2 regions of the Stenotrophomonas sp. YJH_SMC_133 genome follow, and region 1 is predicted to be linked to the other one. Evidence: predicted binding sites of a transcription regulator. Region 1 holds the regulator's gene; the other holds the start of a gene.
The links. The regulator HrcA, encoded in region 1, represses chaperone genes, less so after heat shock. The targets are predictions, from matches to a motif close to TTNGCACTCNNNNNNNNNGAGTGCNAA.
Positions count from the first base shown of each region.

Region 2: a site for HrcA is predicted at 1,419-1,445, ahead of AC5P78_RS03125 (co-chaperone GroES). Genes of this name have one in related genera too.

Region 1 is NZ_JCAFTW010000012.1:28,663-39,561, forward strand. It holds gene AC5P78_RS16955 (MFS transporter) at 286-1,485, opposite strand; gene AC5P78_RS16960 (AraC family transcriptional regulator) at 1,558-2,355, shown strand; gene dnaJ (molecular chaperone DnaJ) at 2,415-3,539, opposite strand; gene dnaK (molecular chaperone DnaK) at 3,694-5,616, opposite strand; gene grpE (nucleotide exchange factor GrpE) at 5,799-6,314, opposite strand; gene hrcA (heat-inducible transcriptional repressor HrcA) at 6,378-7,442, opposite strand; gene recN (DNA repair protein RecN) at 7,558-9,219, shown strand; gene AC5P78_RS16990 (LysR family transcriptional regulator) at 9,330-10,247, opposite strand; gene AC5P78_RS16995 (SGNH/GDSL hydrolase family protein) at 10,345-10,899, shown strand, end outside.
Region 2 is NZ_JCAFTW010000002.1:127,725-138,623, forward strand. It holds gene AC5P78_RS03120 (endonuclease) at 1-1,179, opposite strand, end outside; gene AC5P78_RS03125 (co-chaperone GroES) at 1,492-1,779, shown strand; gene groL (chaperonin GroEL) at 1,861-3,510, shown strand; gene AC5P78_RS03135 (DUF6445 family protein) at 3,645-4,256, shown strand; gene AC5P78_RS03140 (serine hydrolase domain-containing protein) at 4,285-5,448, opposite strand; gene AC5P78_RS03145 (aspartyl protease family protein) at 5,516-6,445, opposite strand; gene AC5P78_RS03150 (response regulator) at 6,552-7,259, shown strand; gene AC5P78_RS03155 (sensor histidine kinase) at 7,292-8,590, shown strand; gene AC5P78_RS03160 (MarR family winged helix-turn-helix transcriptional regulator) at 8,663-9,163, shown strand; gene AC5P78_RS03165 (DNA alkylation repair protein) at 9,160-9,900, shown strand; gene AC5P78_RS03170 (DUF6616 family protein) at 9,948-10,286, shown strand; gene AC5P78_RS03175 (hypothetical protein) at 10,399-10,656, shown strand.

The DNA of each region.
Region 1 (10,899 bases):
CATGGCGTGGCTCTACTGGCAACTGCGGCTGTTGGTAGGTGTCGTCCGTTGATCGACACATCTGTCAAATATCGATATCCGACCCCGTGCCGACCAACGGTCGGCACCCACCAAAGCAGAACGCTGTTCCGACAGATCGCGGAAAACGGCGCGACCGAGCTACATGGACGTACTTGCAGTGTCCCCCTCAACCGACCCCACCCCGCCAATCCACGGATAGCACGCTTTGGCTTTTGCCGTTGCCTCTGCGGGTGCAGGGCGCAGCCCTGCAAAAAGAAGCACCCCTCAGTGAACAGCAGGCCGCGACGGCGGCAGCCACGCCGCCACGATGCCGAGCAGCGGCAGGAACGCAGTCAACTGGTAGACGTACTCGATGCTGGTCTTGTCCGCCAGCAGGCCGAGCACGGCAGCACCCAGTCCACCCATGCCGAACGCAAAGCCGAAGAACAGGCCGGACACCATGCCGATGCGGTGCGGCATCATTTCCTGTGCGTACACCACGATCGCCGAGAACGCCGACGACAACACGAAACCGATCAGCACCGCCAGCACCGTGGTCCAGAACAGATCGGCATGCGGCAGCATCAGTGCGAACGGTGCAACGCCCAGGATCGAGGTCCAGATGATCGACTTGCGGCCGATGCGATCGCCCAGCGGGCCACCGAGGAAGCCGCCGGCGGCGGACGCCACCAGGAATGCGAACAGATGCAGCTGCGCCTGTGCCACCGGAATGCCGAAGTGGTGGATCAGGTAGAAGGTGAAGTAGCTGCCGATGCTGGCCATGTAGAAGTACTTGCTGAAGATCAGCACCAGCAGGATCGCCAGCACCTTGGCCACGGTGCGCGGGGGATGGCGCGGCGCCATCGAGGCGGTGCTGGCCGGGCGCGGAGTGCCCAAGTGCAGCGCGTACCAGCGGCCGACATAGGTCAGCAGCGCAATGCCGATCAGCGCGGCGCCGGCAAACCACGAGGCGGCATGCTGGCCATGCGGCACGATCACGGCTGCAGCAATCAGTGGACCGAGCGCGGTACCGAAATTGCCACCCACCTGGAACACCGACTGCGCGAAGCCATGACGGCCACCCGAGGCCAGCCGCGCAATGCGCGATGCTTCCGGATGGAAAATGGCCGAACCAATGCCGACCATCGCCGCAGCCATCAGCACCACCGCATAGTTCGGCGCGAAGCCGAGCAGCAGCATGCCGCACAGGGTCGAGGCCATGCCGATCGGCAGCGAGTACGGCGCCGGGCGACGGTCGGTGGCGGCGCCAACCAGTGGCTGGAAGATCGAAGCGGTCAGCTGGTAGGTCAGCGTGATCAGGCCGATCTGGGTGAAGCTCAGGTTGAAGCCGCCCTTGATCACTGGATAGATGGCCAGGATCAGCGACTGCATCATGTCGTTGACGACATGCGAGGTGGAAATAGCTGCCAGCACACCGGGAGCCACCGGACGTGAGGTCGTTGCGGGAGAAGCCAAGGCGGACATGGACGCAGTCAGGTTGGGGGCGAGTCACGCATGCTACGGTTGCCCTCCCCTCCCTTCTGCCGCGTTCGGGTCATGGCCTATCGCAAAAAGGACATTGCCGGCGATGTCGACCCGGCTGCGCCGTGGCGTGATGTGCCAGTGCATCGCCCGGTCACCTACCGGGTTACCCAGTACCCGGCAGGCACCCACATCGCAGGCCACAAGCACCAACGCCACCAGCTGGTCTATGCCATCTCGGGGCTGATGGTGGTGCGCTCGGAAGTCGGTCGCTGGGTCGTGCCCTCCACCCGTGCAATCTGGATGCCGGCGGGCATGGTGCACGCGGTGGACTGCATTGCCGCCGTGCACATGCGCAGCCTGTACATCGATCCGTCGTTCGCCCCGCAGTTGCCGGCCGAACCGTTCGCGGTACAGGTGGCACCGCTGCTGCGCGAACTGCTGCAGGCAGCCACCCTGATCAAGGGCGAGCACATCGAAGACAGCCGCGATGGCCGCGTGGTGCGCCTGCTGCTGGACGAGCTGCACCGCATGGACGTGCTGCCGCTGCACCTGCCGGCGCCCACCGACCCGCGCCTGCAGCGGATCTGCCAGCACATCCAGAAGCACCCCGGCGATGACGCGACGCTGCAGGACTGGGCACAGGCGCTGGAAGTGGACGTGAAAACCATCCAGCGCCACTTCGCCCACGAGCTGGGCATGACCTTCGGGCAGTGGCGACAGCAGGCGCGACTGCTGGCCGCATTGGAGCGGCTGGCGGTCGGCGACAAGGTCATCGATGTCGCGCTGGCGATGGGCTACGACAGCCCCAGCGCGTTCACCAGCATGTTCAAGCGCCAGCTGGGGCAGACGCCGGCGGCGTTTTTCCGCTGATCGCAAACGAAAACGCCGGGCATGGCCCGGCGCTACCGTTCAACACTTGCGTTGAAAACTCAGGACGTCATCCGGTCCCAGAAGCCCTTCACGCCATCCATGAAGGTGGCCGACTTCGGCGAATGCTTGCGTGCTTCCTCGCCGACGAAGGTGGCTTCGAACTGTTCCAGCAGCTTGCGCTGCTCAGGGGTGAGGTTGACCGGAGTCTCCACCACCACGCGGCAGTACAGGTCGCCCTCGCTGCGGCTGCGCACCGAACGCACGCCCTTGCCGCGCAGGCGGAACAGCTTGCCGGTCTGGGTCTCGGCCGGAATGCGGATCTCCGCTTCGCCGCCGAGGGTGGCCACGCGCACGGTGTCACCCAGTGCCGCCTGCGAGATGCGGATCGGCACTTCGCAGTGCAGGTCGTCGCCATCGCGCTGGAAGATCGCATGCTCGCGCACGCGCACTTCCACGTACAGGTCGCCCGGTGGCGTACCGGCCGGACCGGCTTCGCCCTCGCCCTGCAGGCGGATGCGGTCGCCGGTATCGACGCCGGCCGGCACCTTCACCGACAGCACCTTGTCTTCCTCGACACGGCCGTTGCCGTGGCAGGTCTTGCAGGGCTTGGCGATGATCTGGCCACGGCCGCCGCAGTTGTGGCAGGCCTGCTGCATGGCGAAGATGCCGCGCTGGATGCGCACCTGGCCGCGGCCATGGCACACATTGCAGGTTTCGACCTTGCCGTCTTCCGAGCCACTGCCATCGCAGTCGCCGCACTCGGCCAGGGTCGGAATCTCGATGCGGCGCTCGACGCCGCGCACGGCTTCTTCCAGGTCCAGCTCCATCACGTAGCCGATATCGGCGCCGCGACGCGCCTGGCGCGGACCACCGCCACCGCCGCCAAAGATGTTGCCGAAGATATCGCCGAAGATATCGTTCATGTCCGGGCCGCCCGGGCCGCCGCCGCCCATGCCGTGCTCGAACGCCGCGTGGCCATGGCTGTCGTACATGCGGCGCTTGTTGCCGTCGGACAGCACTTCGTAGGCTTCCTTGCACTCCTTGAAGGAGGCTTCGGCCGCCGCATCACCCGGGTTGCGGTCCGGGTGGAACTTCATCGCGCAGCGACGGTACGCCTTCTTCAGCTCGTCGTCGGTGGCGGTGCGGGCAACGCCCAGCACTTCGTAATAATCGCGCTTGCTCATATCGTGGATCTGGTTCCGGAAAGTCGGGATTCGTCAAAGCGGAAGAGCGGAACCAGGTCCGCTCTTGCGTCGGGCGCCCCGACACGCCGGTGGGCGGTCAGGACCCTGATGCGACAACGGGACGCTGGTGGCCAGCGTCCCGTGTCGGTCCGGATCAGGACTTCTTGTCGTCCTTGACTTCGGTGAACTCGGCGTCGACCACGTCGTCCTGCGCCTTGCCGGCATTGCCGGCGTCGGCACCCGGGGCACCGCCCTGGTCGGCCGAAGCAGCGGCGAACAGCGACTGGCCAGCTTCTTCCAGTGCCTTCGACTTGGCTTCGATCTGTGCCTTGTCGTCACCCTTCATCGCGGTTTCCAGGTCGGCCAGGGCCGCCTCGACCTTGCCGATGACATCGCCGCCGACCTTGCTGCCGTGCTCGGTGATGGCGCTGCGGGTACCGTGGATCAGGGCGTCGGCCTGGTTGCGGGCCTGCACCAGTTCCTGGAACTTCTTGTCTTCTTCGCGGTTGGCTTCCGCGTCGGCGACCATGCGCGCGATCTCTTCCTCGGACAGGCCCGAACCGGCCTTGATCTCGACCTTCTGTTCCTTGTTGGTCTTCTTGTCCTTGGCCGACACGTGCAGGATGCCGTTGGCGTCGATGTCGAAGGACACTTCCACCTGCGGCAGGCCACGCGGGGCCGGCTCGATGCCGGACAGGTCGAACTTGGCCAGCGACTTGTTGAAGCGGGCCTGTTCGCGCTCACCCTGCAGCACGTGCACGGTCACGGCCGACTGGTTGTCCTCGGCGGTGGAGAACACCTGCGAGGCCTTGGTCGGGATGGTGGTGTTCTTCTCGATGATCTTGGTGAACACGCCGCCCATGGTCTCGATGCCCAGCGACAGCGGGGTCACGTCCAGCAGCAGCACGTCCTTGACGTCGCCGCCGAGCACGCCACCCTGGATCGCCGCACCCAGTGCCACGGCTTCGTCCGGGTTGACGTCCTTGCGCGGTTCCTTGCCGAAGAACTCGGTCACCGCCTGCTGCACCTTCGGCATGCGGGTCTGGCCGCCGACCAGGATCACTTCGCTGATGTCGCTCGAACGCAGGCCGGCATCGTTCAGGGCGACGCGGCACGGCTCGATCGACTTCTTGATCAGGTCATCCACCAGTGCTTCCAGCTTGGCGCGGGTCAGCTTGATGTTCAGGTGCTTCGGACCCGACGCGTCAGCGGTGACGTACGGCAGGTTCACTTCGGTCTGCTGGGCGCTGGACAGCTCGATCTTGGCGCGCTCGGCAGCGTCCTTCAGGCGCTGCAGGGCCAGCGGATCCTTGCGCAGGTCGATGCCCTGGTCCTTGTTGAACTCTTCAACCAGGTACTCGATGACGCGGTTGTCGAAGTCTTCGCCACCCAGGAAGGTGTCGCCGTTGGTGGCCAGCACTTCGAACTGCTTTTCACCGTCGACGTTGGCGATCTCGATCACCGAGACGTCGAAGGTGCCGCCGCCCAGGTCGTACACCACGATCTTGCGATCCTTGTTGTCGCCCTTGTCCAGGCCATAGGCCAGCGCGGCCGCGGTCGGCTCGTTGATGATGCGCTTGACGTCCAGGCCGGCGATGCGGCCGGCGTCCTTGGTTGCCTGGCGCTGGCTGTCGTTGAAGTAGGCCGGCACGGTGATGACCGCTTCGGTGACCTTCTCACCGAGGAAGTCCTCGGCGGTCTTCTTCATCTTTTCCAGCACCTTGGCCGAGATTTCCTGCGGGGCCATCTTCTTGCCGTCGCTGGTGGCCACCCAGGCGTCGCCATTGTCATGGGCCAGGATGCTGTACGGGACGTGCGCGATGTCCTTCTGCACTTCGGCGTCGGTGAACTTGCGGCCGATCAGGCGCTTCACCGCGTAGAAGGTGTTCTTCGGGTTGGTCACGGCCTGGCGCTTGGCCGAGGCACCGACCAGGACTTCGCCGTCCTTGGTGTAGGCGACGATCGACGGGGTGGTGCGATCGCCTTCCGAATTCTCGATGACGCGGGCCTTGCCGCCGTCCATGATCGCCACGCACGAGTTGGTGGTGCCGAGGTCGATACCAATGATCTTGCCCATGGGGGAGACTCCTGAGGATGCTTGTTGGTGTCAGTCCGGCCGTTCGGCCGGTGGATGAATACGATGTGGGGGAGGCTCGTGGAACATTCAAGCCATCTCCCGAACGCTGTGTTCAGCGCCTGGAAAACCTTGCCAGGCATGGCCTGGCACAACCGGGACCGGGCAAAGCCCGGCCTGGTCCATCAATCGGCGGCCACCACCACCAGCGCCGGCCGCAGCAGGCGCTCGTTGAGCAGGTAGCCCTTCTGGAACACGGTCACCACGCTGCCCGGGGCGGCGCCCGGCGTCGGCACCTGGCTGATGGCCTGGTGGTGTTCCGGGTTGAACGCCTGGCCGATCGGGTCCAGCAGGACCAGTCCGTTGTCGGCGGCCACCTTCAGCAGCTGCTTGTAGGTCAGCTCCAGGCCTTCGCGCAGCGGGTGCGGGTCGTCGCCGGCGGCCTTCAGGCCGGCATCCAGGCTGTCGAACACGGGGAGCAGATCGCCCAGCAGCTTCTCGTTGGCGAACTTGCGGGCCTGTTCGATGTCACGGGCAACGCGCTTGCGCTGGTTCTCCAGGTCGGCGCGCTCACGCAGGGCATCGGCCTTGACCTGTTCGATTTCGGCGCGCAGGCGCTCGACTTCGTCGTTGACGCCGGCGGTGGCGGCCGCATCGGCGGCACTCTGCTGGGATTCGATATCTGGCTGTTCGTGGTTCATGTCTGGGTCCCTGGCGGTCAATCTCCGCCTCCACCCACCCTAGTGTGGGCGGGATGCTGCGTTTCAAGCGTCGGATGTTCCCGGCGGCCGGCCGGCTGGCGAAAACGCCGCGCCCAGTACATCGGCGGTAGCCTGCACCAGCGGGATCACGCGGTCGTAGGCCATCCGCTTGGGGCCGATCACCCCCAGCACGCCCAGCACCTGGCCATTGGCCGTGTAAGGGGCAGTGACCAGCGAGACGCCCTGCAGCGGCATCATCCCGGTCTCCTCGCCGATGAAGATGCGCACGCCGGGCGCCTGGATGGTCCGCTCCAGCAGCTGCAGGATCTCCCGCTTGCTGGAGAACAGCTCGAACAGCTCGCGCAGGCGCTCCAGGTCGGACAGGTCCTGCACCCCCATCAGGCGGGTCTGGCCGGCCACCAGCATGTCGTCGGCCGCCGGCTGCAGGGCCTGCTCGGCCAGCTCGATGCTGTGCGCCAGCAGCTGTTCCAGCTCGGAGCGGGCATCGCGCAGTTCCAGCAGCAGTCGGGTGCGGATCTCGGCCATCGGCAGGCCGGCGAAATGGGCATTGAGATAGTTGGCCACCTGCTCCAGCTGGCCCGGCGCGAACTCCTGCCGGGTCTCGATGACGCGGTTCTGCACCTCGTTGTCGGCAAACACCAGGATCGCCAGCACCCGGCGCCCGTCCAGCGCCACGAAGTCGATCTGGCGGAAGGCGAACTGCTCGCGTCGCGGCGCGCTGACCACGCCGACGAAGTGGCTCATCGCCGACAGCAGCTCCGAGGCGCTGCCGAGCAGGGCCTGGGTGCTGCCGCCGCCAGCCAGTTCCTGGCGCAACCGGGCCAGCTCGCCTTCGCCCGGCGGCTGCATCTGCAGCAGGCTGTCGACGAAGACCCGGTAGCCATGTGCGGTCGGGACCCGCCCGGCGGAGGTGTGCGGCGAGGCCAGCAGCCCCAGGTCTTCCAGGTCACCCAGGATGTTGCGGATGGTGGCCGGACTGACCTCCAGCCCGGCCACGCGCGCCAGCGTCTGCGAGCCGACCGGCTCGCCGTCCTGGATGTAACGCGCGATCAGCGTGCGCAGCAGATGGCGCGCACGCGGGGCAAGCTGGTCGGGAGAACCGTGCATGGAATCAACCTGTGAGACACGGACACTAGATAATGGCGGCGCATCACCTTGGCAAGTCATTGGACCTCCCTCGCCCGCGTGCTAGCGTTGCGCGGCTGCTGATACCCCCTTACCCATGCTCAGACATCTTTCGATCAAGGATTTCGCCGTCGTCCGCGCCACCGAACTGGAGTTCGGGCCAGGCATGACCGTGGTTTCAGGCGAGACCGGCGCCGGCAAGTCGCTGATGGTCGACGCGCTGGGCTTCCTGTCCGGCCTGCGCGCCGACAGCGGCGTGGTCCGCCACGGCGCCGCGCGCGCCGAGCTTTCGGCCGAGTTTGCGCTGGAGCAGCTGCAGGCTGCACGCCAGTGGCTGGCCGACAACGAGCTGGACGACGAGGAGCAGTGCCAGCTGCGCCGGGTCATCCGCGCCGATGGCGGTTCGCGGGCCTGGATCAACGGCCGCCCGGTGACCCTGGCGCAGCTGGGCGACCTGGCCTCGCTGCTGGTGGAGATCCACGGACAGCACGAACAGCAGGCCCTGCTGACGCGCCCGTCGCAGCTGGCCCTGCTCGACGCCTATGCGCGCAACGAGAACGAACGCCGCCAGGTGCGACGCGCCGCCGCGGCCTGGCAGGCATTGGTCGATGAATCGCTGGCGCTGTCGCAACAGGGCGACGTCAGTGACCGGATCGGCTTCCTGGAGCACCAGCTGCGCGAGCTGGACCGTGAAGACCTGGAGCCGGAGTCGATTGCCGCACTCGGCGCCAGCCACCGCCGCCAGGCCCATGCCAGCGCCCTGCTGAGCGCCTGCCAGGCCGCCAGCAACCAGCTCAACGGCGACGACGGCAGCTCCGCGCTGGACCTGCTGCAGCAGGTGCGCCACGAGCTGTCGCGCCTGATCGAGCACGACCCGCGCCTGGGCGAGGTGGATGGCCTGATCGAGAACGCTTCGATTCAGCTGCACGAAGCCCTGTCGCTGCTGGACCGGGTGCATGACGACCTCGACGCCGACCCCGAACAGTTCGAGGAGAACGAGCGCCGCCTCGGCCGTCTGCACGACCTGGCCCGCAAGCACCGCGTGCCGATGGACGAGCTGGGTGCGCAGCGCGAGCGCATGCACGCCGAAGTGGAACAGCTGCGCGGCGCCGACGAACGCCTGCAGCGCCTGGCCGGCGAGATCGACAAGGCCGCCGCCGTCTGGCGCGCACAGGCCGAAGTGCTGACCGCCAGCCGTCGCAGCGCTGCTGCCGAGCTGTCGGCCACCACCACCGGCATCATCGCCGAGCTGGGCATGGGCGGCGGCCAGTTCCTGATCGAGCTGGAACCGCAGGACGCCGCCAAGCCCGACCCGCAGGGTGCCGAGCGCGTGGAATTCCTGGTCGCAGCCAATGCCGGCCAGCCGCCGCGCGCCCTGCGCAAGGTGGCCTCCGGCGGCGAACTGTCACGCATCTCGCTGGCCATCGAAGTGGCCGCGCTGGACCTGGATGCAGTACCGACCATGGTGTTCGACGAAGTCGACTCCGGCATCGGCGGCGCAGTGGCTGACATCGTTGGCCAGAAGCTGCGCGCGCTCGGCGAGAAGCGCCAGGTGCTGTGCGTGACCCACCTGCCGCAGGTTGCCTCCAAGGGCCATGCCCATTACCGGGTCAGCAAGGCCCCGGTGGAAGGCATGACCCAGAGCGCCGTGGAAAAGCTGGACAGCAAGGCGCGCGAGGAAGAGCTGGCACGCATGCTCGGCGGCGTGGAAGTGAGCAAGGAAGCGCGCGCCGCCGCGCGCAAGCTGCTGCAGGTGTAACGCCGCCCGAGCCGGGCATAGGCCCGGCTTCCGCACGGTAGTGCCGGCCGCTGGCCGGCAACCCAACACAGGTGGGCGAAGATCGTGAGGTTGCCGGCCAGCGGCCGGCACTACCCCCGTGGCTGCGTCAGGTCGACGTTCTCCACCAGGAAATCAAGAAACGCGCGCACCCGCAGCGGCAGGTAGCCGCCCTGCCCCAGGAACACCGCGTGTACCTCTTCCAGGTCACCGGGGTTGGCCTCTTCCAGCACCGGCAGCAGGCGCCCGGCGGCAATATCCTGCTGCACCTGGAATGCTGCCAGCCGCGCCATGCCCAACCCACCCAGCACCAGCTGGCGCAGCGCATCGCCGTTGCTGGCGCGGGCGTTGCCACTGGGCAGCAGCATGCGTTCGCGCCCGTCCTGCAGCAACGGCCAGCCCTGCATCGCGCGCGCATGGCCGATATCCAGCCGGTTGTGCGACTGCAGCTCCTCGGCAGTGCGTGGCAGCCCGTGCCGCTGCGCGTAGGCCGGTGCAGCCACGATCATCATCCGCGTCGCGCCCAGCCGCCGCGCCACCAGGCTCGAGCTCTTCAGCGGACCGGCCCGCACCGCCACGTCGGTGCGCTGCTCCAGCAGGTCGATCACCTCGTCGTTGAGGGTCAGGTCCACGCCTACCTGCGGATTGCGCTGCAGGAACGCCGGCAGCAACGGCAACAGGAAATGCTGGCCGAACGGCACGTTGGAATTGACCCGCAGGCGTCCACGCGGCTCGGCGTGAGCACTGGCGCAGCGCTCGGCCTCGTCCAGGTCGGCCAGCACGCGCAGGCCGCGCTCGTAGAACGCGCAGCCCTCGGGAGTCAGCTGCAGCTGGCGGGTGGAACGCTGCAGCAGGCGCGTCCCCAGCCGTTGTTCCAGCCTCGCCACCAGCTTGCTGACCGCCGACGGGGTCATCTCCAACGTTCGGGCGGCTGCGGAAAAGCCCCCGGTCTCGATCACCCGCACGAACACTTCCAGTTCGCCGGATCGGTTGATGTCGGAGCGCGCCATGGCAATGAATCCAGTTCACAGATGATTGTCCATGCGCAGTCTAGTTCACAGATGAGTACGGAATCACCATGGCCTTCCCTCCACCCGGGATTGCCCGATGAATCGCTTCAGCCAGCTCGTCACCACCGCATTGATCGGCCTGTCCAGTGCCGCCAGCGCCGCCCCTGCGCCACAGTGGGTCGCCAGCTGGCAGGCCAGCCCGCAACCGGTCTGGGGCGCGGAATTCCTGTTTCCGACCCTGGTCCCAGCCGCTCTGCAGGACCAGACCTTCCGCCAGACGGCACGTATCAGCCTGGGCGGGTCTCGGCTGCGGGTGCGGCTGAGCAATGCCTACGGCACTCAACCACTGCGGATCGGGGCGGCGAGCGTGGCCGCCCGGGCGGGGGACACCCCGCAGCCGCTCAGTTTCGAAGGCCAGCCCGGAGTGCTGATCGGCCCCGGGCAGGAACGGCTGAGCGATCCGCTGCCACTGGCCACGGCTGACCGGCAGGCGCTGCAGGTCAGCGTCTTCGTGCCGGGGCCGATGCCGGTACAGACGTTCCATTGGGAGGGCAGGCAGACCAGTTGGATTGCGCCTGGCGACCAGAGCCAGGCCCAGGCACTGAGCGGGGCCAGCAGCACCACGGCCCGCCTGTTCCTGGCCGGCATCGAG
Region 2 (10,899 bases), on a different contig from region 1:
GCGGTTGTACTTCAGGCCACTGCCGCTGCCGGCGCGATCGGTCACCTTGGCGTAGCTGCGGTTGCGATACGCGTCGAGGATGCGGTTCGGGTTGTTCGGGTCCTCGTCGGCGATCTCCAGGATGGTCCAGGTACTGGTGCCCGAGCCGCTGTACGGGTAGGCGGTGTGGCCCTTGATTGTCGCGTGCAGCGAGCAGCGCAGCTGGCTCGGGCTGCTGGTGTTGACCTTGGAGTAGTAGCCGGCCGGCACACCCGGGTTGCCCGGGTCCGGATTGCCGCCGGTGCTGGCCACGGTGAAGGCGATGCGGCTGTCGGCCGCCGGGTGTGCGCCCTGCAGGTCGGTGATGCGCGCGGCGCGGATGTCGAAGCGGCAGGCTTCACCGGCCACCAGCGCGGTGTTGGTGGACAGCTTCACGCTGCGTCCGCTGGCCGGGAAGGTCAGCGGCACGCTGCCGGAGGTACCGCAGCTCAGCGCGAACGCGCCGCTGGCCAAGTTCACCGTCTCGCTGAACACCACTTCCAGATCGGCGGCGGCCGGGAAGGTGCTGCTGCCCTGCGCCGGGGTGGTGGTGGACACCGACGGCGGCGTGTTCGGGCCCGGGGTGCCGCCGCCACTGAAGGTCTGGCCGTTGTTGCAGCTGCCGAAGGTCTGCCTGGCCGACTCGGCCCAGGTGAAGTGGGCGTACTGGCTGCCGCTGCCGGTCAGCTGCAGCGAGGTGCCGGGAGCCGTGCTGTTGGTCTCGGCCACCGGAATGTTCTGGCTGGTCATGCCGGCGGCAGGGCCACCGGAGGCGGTGATGGCGCCCTCGTAGCTGAGGAACTGGACCACCTTGCCGCTGGCGTCGACCAGGGCGACGCCGTCGTTCGGGCCGTTCTGGATGCCGTTGGTCGGGTAGTTGACCACGGCGATGCTGGCGCTGCCGCAACCGGCGGCGGTGCCGGCCGGGACCGGGTTGTTGGCGTAGACCGTGGCGGCCGAAGGATTGCTGCCGTTGTAGAGGTAGAGGCGGTAGCCGGACAGGTCTTCACCTGCGGTAGCGACCACTTCGATGGCTTCGCCGACGTCACCGGCGGCGGTGCTGTCGTCGTAGTGCAGTTCGTTGATGAAGACCTCGGCCTGGGCCGGCGCCGCGGCCAGTGCCAGCAGGCAGGCGGCGGCAAGCGGGGACAGCAATCGCATCGACTACTCCTTGTGATTGGGAATGCCTGACCGAGCCTAAGGCCGATCCAGTGACACTTTGTCGTAAATGAACGTCAGATATCTGACAGTGCGACGCTTGTCACCGAAATTGTCCAGGACCGACGCCTTGGCCGAGGCGCGCGGGTGGAAAAATTTTTTTCATTCCGCCCTTGAAAGGGGGCGGCGGGGCTCCATCTCTGCCCTGCTCCCGACGTTGTCGGGTTTCTTCACGTGCGGTTCTGGCACTCGCCTGGGGTGAGTGCTAACATCGCCGGACTTTTTTAGACCAATCAATCACTTAAGAGGTCTCCTATGAGCATCAAGCCGCTGCACGACCGCGTTGTGGTCAAGCCGATCGAAGCCGACGAAATCTCCGCCGGTGGCATCGTCATCCCCGACTCGGCCAAGGAAAAGTCCACCAAGGGTGAGGTCGTGGCCGTCGGCCCGGGCAAGCCGCTGGACAACGGCAACGTGCGCGCGCCGTCGCTGAAGGTCGGCGACAAGGTCATCTATGGCCAGTACGCCGGCAGCTCGTACAAGAGCGAAGGCGTCGAATACAAGGTCCTGCGCGAAGACGACGTGCTCGCCGTCATCGGCTGAGCCTCGGCGCGACCTGTTTCAACCTGATCCCAAACTCCCAGCCGCCGGGCATCGTCCGGCGCTACCAATGAGGTAAATGCAATGGCTGCCAAGGATATTCGTTTCGGTGAAGACGCCCGTTCGCGCATGGTGCGCGGCGTCAACGTTCTCGCCAATGCCGTCAAGGCCACCCTGGGCCCGAAGGGCCGCAACGTCGTGCTGGAAAAGAGCTTCGGCGCCCCGACCATCACCAAGGACGGCGTCTCCGTCGCCAAGGAAATCGAACTGGCTGACAAGTTCGAGAACATGGGCGCGCAGATGGTGAAGGAAGTTGCTTCGCGCACCAACGACGATGCCGGCGACGGCACCACCACCGCCACCGTGCTGGCCCAGGCCCTGATCCGCGAAGGCGCCAAGGCCGTTGCCGCCGGCATGAACCCGATGGACCTCAAGCGCGGTATCGACAAGGCCGTTTCGGCCGCCGTCGCCGAGCTGAAGAACATCTCCAAGCCGACCGCCGACGACAAGGCGATCGCCCAGGTCGGTACCATCTCGGCCAACTCGGACGAGTCGATCGGCCAGATCATCGCTGACGCGATGAAGGAAGTCGGCAAGGAAGGCGTCATCACCGTTGAAGAAGGCTCGGGCCTGGACAACGAGCTGGACGTGGTCAAGGGCATGCAGTTCGACCGCGGCTACCTGTCGCCGTACTTCATCAACAACCAGCAGTCGCAGACCGCTGACCTGGATGACCCGTTCATCCTGCTGCACGACAAGAAGATCTCCAACGTCCGTGACCTGCTGCCGGTGCTGGAAGGCGTCGCCAAGGCCGGCAAGCCGCTGCTGATCGTGGCCGAGGAAGTTGAAGGCGAAGCGCTGGCCACCCTGGTCGTCAACACCATCCGTGGCATCGTCAAGGTCGTGGCCGTCAAGGCTCCGGGCTTCGGCGACCGTCGCAAGGCGATGCTGGAAGACATGGCCGTGCTGACCGGCGGCACCGTGATCTCCGAAGAAGTCGGCCTGTCGCTGGAGAAGGCCACCATCAAGGACCTGGGCCGCGCCAAGAAGGTGCAGGTCTCCAAGGAGAACACCACCATCATCGACGGCGTCGGCGACAAGGCCAACGTTGATGCACGCGTGGCGCAGATCAAGACCCAGATCCAGGACACCTCCTCGGATTACGACCGCGAGAAGCTGCAGGAACGCGTGGCCAAGCTGGCCGGCGGTGTTGCCGTGATCAAGGTCGGCGCCTCGACCGAAATCGAAATGAAGGAAAAGAAGGATCGCGTCGACGACGCCCTGCACGCCACCCGTGCGGCCGTTGAAGAAGGCGTGGTTCCGGGCGGCGGCGTTGCCCTGGTCCGCGCGATCACCGCGCTGGCCGGCCTGAAGGGCGCCAACGAAGACCAGAACCACGGCATCCAGATCGCCCTGCGTGCGATGGAAGCCCCGCTGCGCGAGATCGTTGCCAACGCCGGTGACGAGCCGTCGGTCATCATCAACAAGGTCAAGGAAGGCACCGGCAGCTTCGGCTATAACGCCGCCACCGGCGAGTTCGGCGACATGCTGCAGTTCGGCATCCTGGACCCGACCAAGGTGACCCGTTCGGCGCTGCAGAACGCGGCCTCGATCGCTGGCCTGATGATCACCACCGAAGCCATGGTTGCCGAAGCTCCGAAGAAGGACGAGCCGGCCATGGGCGGCGCCGGTGGCATGGGCGGCATGGGTGGCATGGGCGGCATGGACTTCTAAGGTCCACGCCCGCGTCGGACGTTGCCGGCCCTGGCCGGCGCGTCTCCCCGATGCAAGGAAAAACCCCGCCGCGAGGCGGGGTTTTTTTGTTGCCCGGTTGCCGCCATGGCGCCGCGTCGCTACGCTCGCAGACCATGCCTACCTCGTTCATCGTCGTCGACGACTTCCTTTCTCCAGCCGATGCACACGGCCTGCGCCAGGCCGGCCTGGGCCTGACCTACCCGGCGCAGGAGGGGGCATTCCCCGGGCGTAATTCGCTCGAACGGCTGGAGCTGGACGGCCTGTCCGAGGCCGCGTCGCGGTTGGTCAACGAGCCGCTGCGGCCGGTCAATCCGTTGCAGTCGCACGGCAAGTTCCGGCTGACCCTGGCCAGCGATGTGGGTCGCGCCAAGGTGCACACCGACCATTCGCACTGGTCCGGCATCCTCTACCTCAGCGCCCCGGAGCACTGCGAAGGGGGTACCGAGTTCTTCCGCCATCGCCGCACCAACACCGAGCGCATGGCGCTGAACGCCCACGAGCTGGCTGCGCTGGGCTACGCCAACGGCGGCGACATGCATCGGGACATCATCGAGCGCGACAGCGTCGACGACAGCCAGTGGGAAATGACCATGCGCATCCCGATGCGCTTCAACCGTCTGGTGCTGCTGCGCCCGTGGTTCTGGCATACCGCCGGCCCGGCCTTCGGCGACCGGCCGGAGAATGGGCGGCTGGTCTACCTGATGTTCTTCGAGCAGGCGCGTTGAAGGGAGGTCATCCACGCATGGCGTGGATCTACTTCACGAATGCCTTCGCTGCGCCGTACTCCCACTGCCACGGTACGCCGATGTCGCCGAGCACGAAGGCCACCAGCGCCGGGAAGGTCGCCTCGGCGCGCACATCGTTGCCCAGGATCACCACGCAGCGCTGCTGCTGCTCGACGCACACCAGCGTATTACCGACCGCATCATCGTGGCCGCCCTTGTAGAAGCCCGCGCCTTGCGGGCCACGGAACGTCACCACTCCCAGGCCGGCCGCCAGGTCCTTGCGCTGCAGCGCCTTCGGCAGCTCCGGCTGCAGGGTGGGGAACTGGCTGGCGGTGGTGATCGGCAGCTGCGGCCGCACCAGCTCCTTGCGCATCGTCGCTGACAGCCCATCGCCGCGCACGTAGCCGGCGGCGAAACGGGCCATGTCGGCGATGGTGGTATCCATCGAACCGGCCGCGCGCACGCGGCTGCGCTCATCGTGCGGCTCGGCGGTGCCCTCCATGGTCCAGCCGTCGGCCAGGTTGGTGGCGAAGTCCCCGCGCCACATCATGCTGGTGCGGGTCATGCCGAAGCGGTCGAATACCCGCTGCTGCATCAACGCACCCACATCCTCGCCCAGCCGTCCGCGTTCGATCACGAACTGCAGCAGGATCAGCCCTTCGCCGGAATAGCCGTAGCGGCTGCCTGGATCGAAGTGGAACTTCAGCCGGCCGTCCGGTTCAAGAAACCCGAAGTTGGCAAAGCCACTGGCATGGTTGAGCAGCAGGCGAGGGGTGAGCTGGCGCCAGCGCGCATCATCGGCCAGCACGCGGTAGTCGGCGTACTTCTTCGTTTCGGGCGGATAATCCGGCAACGGCTTGTCCAGCGCTGTGGCGATGCTGGCATCCAGATCGATCCTGCGGTCCTGCGCCAGCTGCGCGACCAGATGGCCGAATGCCATCTTGGTCAGCGAGGCGGCGTACATCACCGTATCGGTGCGCAGTGGTTCGCCTGCGGTATTGCGCTCGCCGTAGGCGGCGACGTGCACCACCTTGCCGCCGTCGATCACCGCCAGTGCCATGCCGCGCGCCTGTGCGGCCTGCATCAACCGCTGCGCTTCGGCGTCGATGCGGGCCGGCGAGGGTACCGGGGGAGGTGCAGCCAGCACGGCCAGCGGGAACAGCGTCAGCAACATCAGGGCAGCACGGCACATGCGTGGAACTCCTGGTGGGGCGCACGGCGATGCTACGCCAGGCTGCCGCTGGCGTCATTGCCGGATGTCAGCTGGCCTGCGGCCGGCGCAGGCAGATCCGGGACGCGCCGGCACCAATGTCCACCTGGCCGCCGCGCATTGCATCCGCACCAAGGATCAGCGCCGGCCGGCCCTCCAGGCCGATCGCCTTGAACACTGGCAGTTCGCTGATGCGGACCTCCATCGAGGGGTGCTGCCAGCCGTTGCCGGCCATGCCGGGCAGGGTGTACAGCCAGGTTGCCTGCTTTCCGCCGCCCAGGCCTTCGGTGCCCTTTTCACGCACCCGCACCCGTGCGTCGCTGCCGTCGGTGCGCAGCCCCAGTGCGCGGGCTGCTTCGGCGTTGAGGACGGTCTGCGCGGCACCGGTGTCGACCACGGCGATGGCGTCCACCGAGGGCGCGCCCAGTGCAAGCATGATGAAGCCGAACTGGCGCAGGCCGTCAGTGCGTCCGGGCAGCGCATTGGGCTGGCAACCCGGTCCTTCCAGGTTCAATCCGCCGGGTGTCCACAGCGCCAGTTGATTGCGGCCGAAGTCCCAACGGGTGTCCCAGCGTCCGGTCAGATCGTTGCCGATCAAGCCGTCAATGGCCGGATCATCGTCCTTCGGCAACGACGACAGATCGACCTTCATGGCTTGGGCCTGCAGCTGCCAACTGCCCAGCTGCCAGGACGTTCTGCGTATGCGCTGCAGCCGCGCGGAGGCTGCACTTGCCCCTTGGGCCTGTGATACCTCCGCATCCGCATCTCCCAGACCGTAGCGCCGCACGACGCGGTCATCGACCAGCGTGGCGCCTGCCGCGCTGTCGACCACGAAGCGCAGCGGTTCGGCACGCCCGTCCAGCGACACGGCCACGGCCGGATGACCGCCCTGCATCCACATCGGCAGGATGTGTTCGGGGGAATCGGACGCCAGCGCAGCCAGCGGGGCAGCAAGCAGGACGAATGGGATGAGGCGCAAGGCAGGTCTCCGCAGTGATCATGGGTGACCATTGGCGCGCAGTGGCGTATCGCGGGAATATCGGCGTTGATACCGTCCTGATACAGACCTGCCTGATACTGCCTGCATGACGACTCCCGCCCGTGTCATCGTTGTCGATGACGACGCCAGCATCCGTGATGCCATCGCCGATTGCCTGTTGCTGCATGGCTACCAGGTACGGGTGGCAGCGGACGCGACGGCGCTGGACGTGCTGCTGCAGGTCGATCGCCCGGACGTGATCATCCTCGACTGGATGATGCCCGGTGAGGATGGCCTGTCGGTCTGCCGCCGGCTGCAGGCACGGGCCATTCCGATCCTGATGCTGTCGGCGATGGGCAGCGCACCGGACAGGGTGATCGGCCTGGAGATGGGCGCGGACGACTACCTGGCCAAGCCGTTCGACCCGCGCGAGCTGCTGGCGCGGGTACGCGCGCTGCTGCGCCGGCAGGACAAGCTGCGCGCGCAGGTAGCCAGTGAACTGCGCTTTTCTGGTTGGCGGTTGCTGCCGGAACAACGTCGCCTGCTGGCGCCGGATGGGAACGAGCTGGTGCTCAGCCGTGGTGAATTCAGCCTGTTGCTGGCGCTGGCCGAACGCCCCGGGCGGGTACTGGGGCGCGAGCAGCTGCTGCAGCTGAGCCGTGGCGAGCCGAGTGACAGCGTCGACCGCGCGGTCGACCTGGCCATCAGCCGCCTGCGCCGCAAGCTCGGGCAGGCCTCGCCCGGTGCGGAAGCCCTGGTGCAGACATCGCGTGGCGAAGGCTATCGCTTCCACGCCGAGGTACAGGTGCTGTGAACAGCCGGTGGCCGACCGCGCGTTGGATCACGATGCTGGCCCTGGCCAGCCTGCTGCTGGCGACACTGGTCAGCGTGGCCGTGGTTGGCTGGATGCCTCGGCCCGCGCCGCCACCGATGCGGTTGGACCAGGCCGTGCAGGTGCTGCGGGGGGAGCAGGCCGCGGCACCACTGGGCCTGCATCTGGCGACGCAGGATGCGCCACCAAAGGGCAATGCCAGTGACTGGCTCAGCCAGTTGGCGGCGCTGCAGATGGGTTTGCCGGCGAAGGAGGTGCGCCTGGTCTGGAGCGGACAGGGCAAGGCGCCTGATGTGCAGGTCATCGAAGGCGGCGAGGTGCTCGACGGCACGGCGCGGGTCGGTGTACTGAAGGCGCAGGCCGCGCTGCTGACCGCGATGCAATGGCCGCCGTTTGAACTGGGCGTGCGCCAGGCCGATGGCCGCTGGCGGGTGGTCGGCAGCGATCACAGTGATCTGGCAGCTTGGCGGCGACAGGTGATACTGGCGCTGCTGGGCGGTGCCGTGTTGCTGGCGCCGCTGGCGGCGTGGGCATCGATCCGGCTGGGGCGTCCACTACGACGCTTGGCCGATGCCAGTGCACGCGTGGACCTGCAAGCCGACACGCCCCTGCCGGATGATGGCCCGCGCGAGGTACAGATGCTGGCCGCCGCGATCGGCACCGGTCGAGAGCGCCTGCGTGCGCAGGCCCAGGACATGACCCATATGCTGGCTGCAGTGGCGCACGACCTGCGCACACCATTGACCGGCCTGCGACTGCGCGCCGAGTTCGCGCCCACACCACAGGCGGCCCGGATGGTGGCGGACATCGAGCGCATGGACACGATGATCGAGCAGGTGCTCGATTACGCACGCGGTGAACTGCAGCCGTTGCAGATGCGCCCGCTGGATCTGGCCGCGCTGCTGGAGGAGTGCGTGCAGGCAGCGTTGCTGCGCGGTGTCGAGATCTCCATCCAGGGGCCGGACAGTCTGCCCTGGCACGGCGACGCGCTGCTGCTTCGGCGCGCGTTCGACAACCTTATCGACAATGCCGATCGCTATGCCGGGGCGGTGGAACTGCGACTTGCCGTGGTTGAGCGAGGGGTCCAGCTGGAGGTGATGGATCGGGGCCCAGGTATCGCCGAGGGCGACCGAGTACGCCTGCTGCAACCGTTCCAGCGCAGCGAGCGTTCTCGTAGTCGCACCACCGGTGGAGCGGGACTTGGGCTGGCAGTGGCCGCCAATGTGGCGAGGCGGCACGCGGGCGAACTGCAGCTGCTGCACCGGGAGGGCGGCGGGCTGATTGCGTGCCTGCTGCTGGGAAAGTTCACCTGATATCGGCTGTGGTTTACAGGCAGCGGCTGTTCGGCTGTATGATTAGGCGCCTAACCATATCGCGTGCGTGAGATGATCGAAGCCAAGCACCATGCCCTGATCGAGGAAGCGCAGCGACGCGGTCACGCCAACATCGCGCCGCTGCGCCTGTGTTTCCAGCTGCTCTCGCTGTCCTCGTCGATCGATCGCGACTGCGCCGCGCGGCTGGCACCGCATGGGCTCAGCGAGGGTCGCTTCATCGTGCTGTTCCTGTTGCACGGGGCCGGTGGCGCACTGCCGCCGCATGTGCTGGCCGAGCGCGCCGGCGTGACCCGCGCCACCATCAGCGGCCTGCTCGATGGCCTGCAGCGCGAAGGCCTGCTGCAGCGTCGCAACGATGACGGGGATGGCCGCCGCCTGCAGATCGTGCTGACCGCACCGGGAAAGCGTTTGGCCGAATCGCTGTTCGAGCAGCACACGCAATGGATCGGTGGGCTGTTCAACGGCCTGGATGCTGATGAACAGCAGCAGCTGTCACAGCTGCTGCACAAGGTCTGGCAGCACACGGACGCCGGGCGGGAATCCGCAGCATGAGCACGGCCATTCCTGCGGAACGCCGGCAAGCACTCAACACCGGCCGCGTCCCCGCCACCCATCTGGCAGAATGCCTGGCAGTGGATTTTGCCGCGCTGCTGCAGGTGGTGGCGCCTGCGCTTGCACCGGAGGCGCTGCAACGCATGCGGGACGCCTCAGGCAAGGGCATCACGCTGCGCATGGCCCTGGCTGCGCAACTGCTGCGTGAGGCGGGGCAGGGGGCGCCTGCGCTCTGGCAGCATCACAGCTCCGATACAGTGCGCGGCTGGGCCTGCTACCTGATCGGCAGAGATGCCCGCGCAACGCTGGCAGGGAAGCTGCAGCAGATGCGCACACTGGCCGATGACCCCCATTTCGGTGTGCGCGAATGGGCGTGGCTGGCACTACGCACGGACATCGTTGCCGCACCACTGCAGGCGCTGGAGCACCTGCAACCGTGGTCACAGGAAACATCGCCGTACCTGCGCCGCTTCGCCTGCGAAGCACTGCGTCCGCGCGGTGTCTGGGCCACGCACATCGCACTGTTCAAGCAGCACCCGGAACATGCATCCGCGCTGCTGGAAGCACTGGCCGACGATCCGGAACGCTATGTGCAGGATTCGGTCGGAAATTGGCTCAACGATGCCGGCAAGACTCAGCCGCAGTGGCTGCGCCAGCTGTGTACGCGTTGGCAGCATGAGCGCCACAGCGACGCCAACGCCTACATCCGCAAACGCGCGCTGCGCTCGCTCCGGTAGTGCCGGCCGCTGGCCGGCAACCCCCGAACCCTCAAGGAAGAACCACCATGTCGCACACCTTCATCGAGCTCTACACCGCCACCCCTGCCTGGACCACACTTCCGCCCGAGCAGCGGAATGCCTTCTTCGCCCGTATCGGCGCCGGCATGCAGCAGTTCGATCCGGTCCGCATCACGCCGCTGGCGATGGGCCGCGTTGCCTCGGGCGTACCGCACGGCAGCGATGAGCAGTTCTATGCGGTCTGGCGCTGCGCAAGCCGCGAGGAGGTCGATGCGTTGATGGCCGGCATTGCCGCTACCGGCTGGCATGAGTACTTCACCACCACCCAGGCGGTAGGCGCGATGGACAGCATGGCCCAGCACCTTGCCGACCTGGCCGCCTTGTAGCGGGGCGGCAGACGCCGGCAGATCCCGGTGCTGGGCATGGGTGGCACATGCGCCTGTCACCCAGACGCGGTAAACAGGACATTGCCCATTTCCATCCGCAGGAAGGTCGATCATGCAGAGCACGCTCCAGGTCACGCTGTTCGGCCCTCTTGGCGACAGCCCGGCGTTGCAGTTGCCGGGGCTGGAGGGGCCGTCGGTGGCCATCCAGGAATCGGCCCTGCGGCGCTTGGTTTCCGATCTTTACACCGCGCGTTCCCTGCTCAACCCCGAGCAGCTGGACGAGGCCCGGCAGGAACTGGATCGCGTGCTGGAACGCTGGGCCGACATCCATGAGGGCCTGCTGCTGGACGTGGAAGTGCATGGCAAATGAGCGACGTTGCGTGGTTGCCGCCGCGTGGGCAGGGCCGGCGCGCATCTCGCTGAACCGCGTCCCCAGTTGCGGATGAAACATTTTGCACTGCGCAAAAGCTGTGCTATCAATACAACCCATGAACGCAGCCGCCACCCGCTTTTACTGGTATTACTTTCCGAAGCCACTGGCGGAGGAAGGACTGCGCTCACCCTGAAGAAAGCTTCAGACGCATTCCCGAAAGCCGCCAGCGAACCTGGCGGC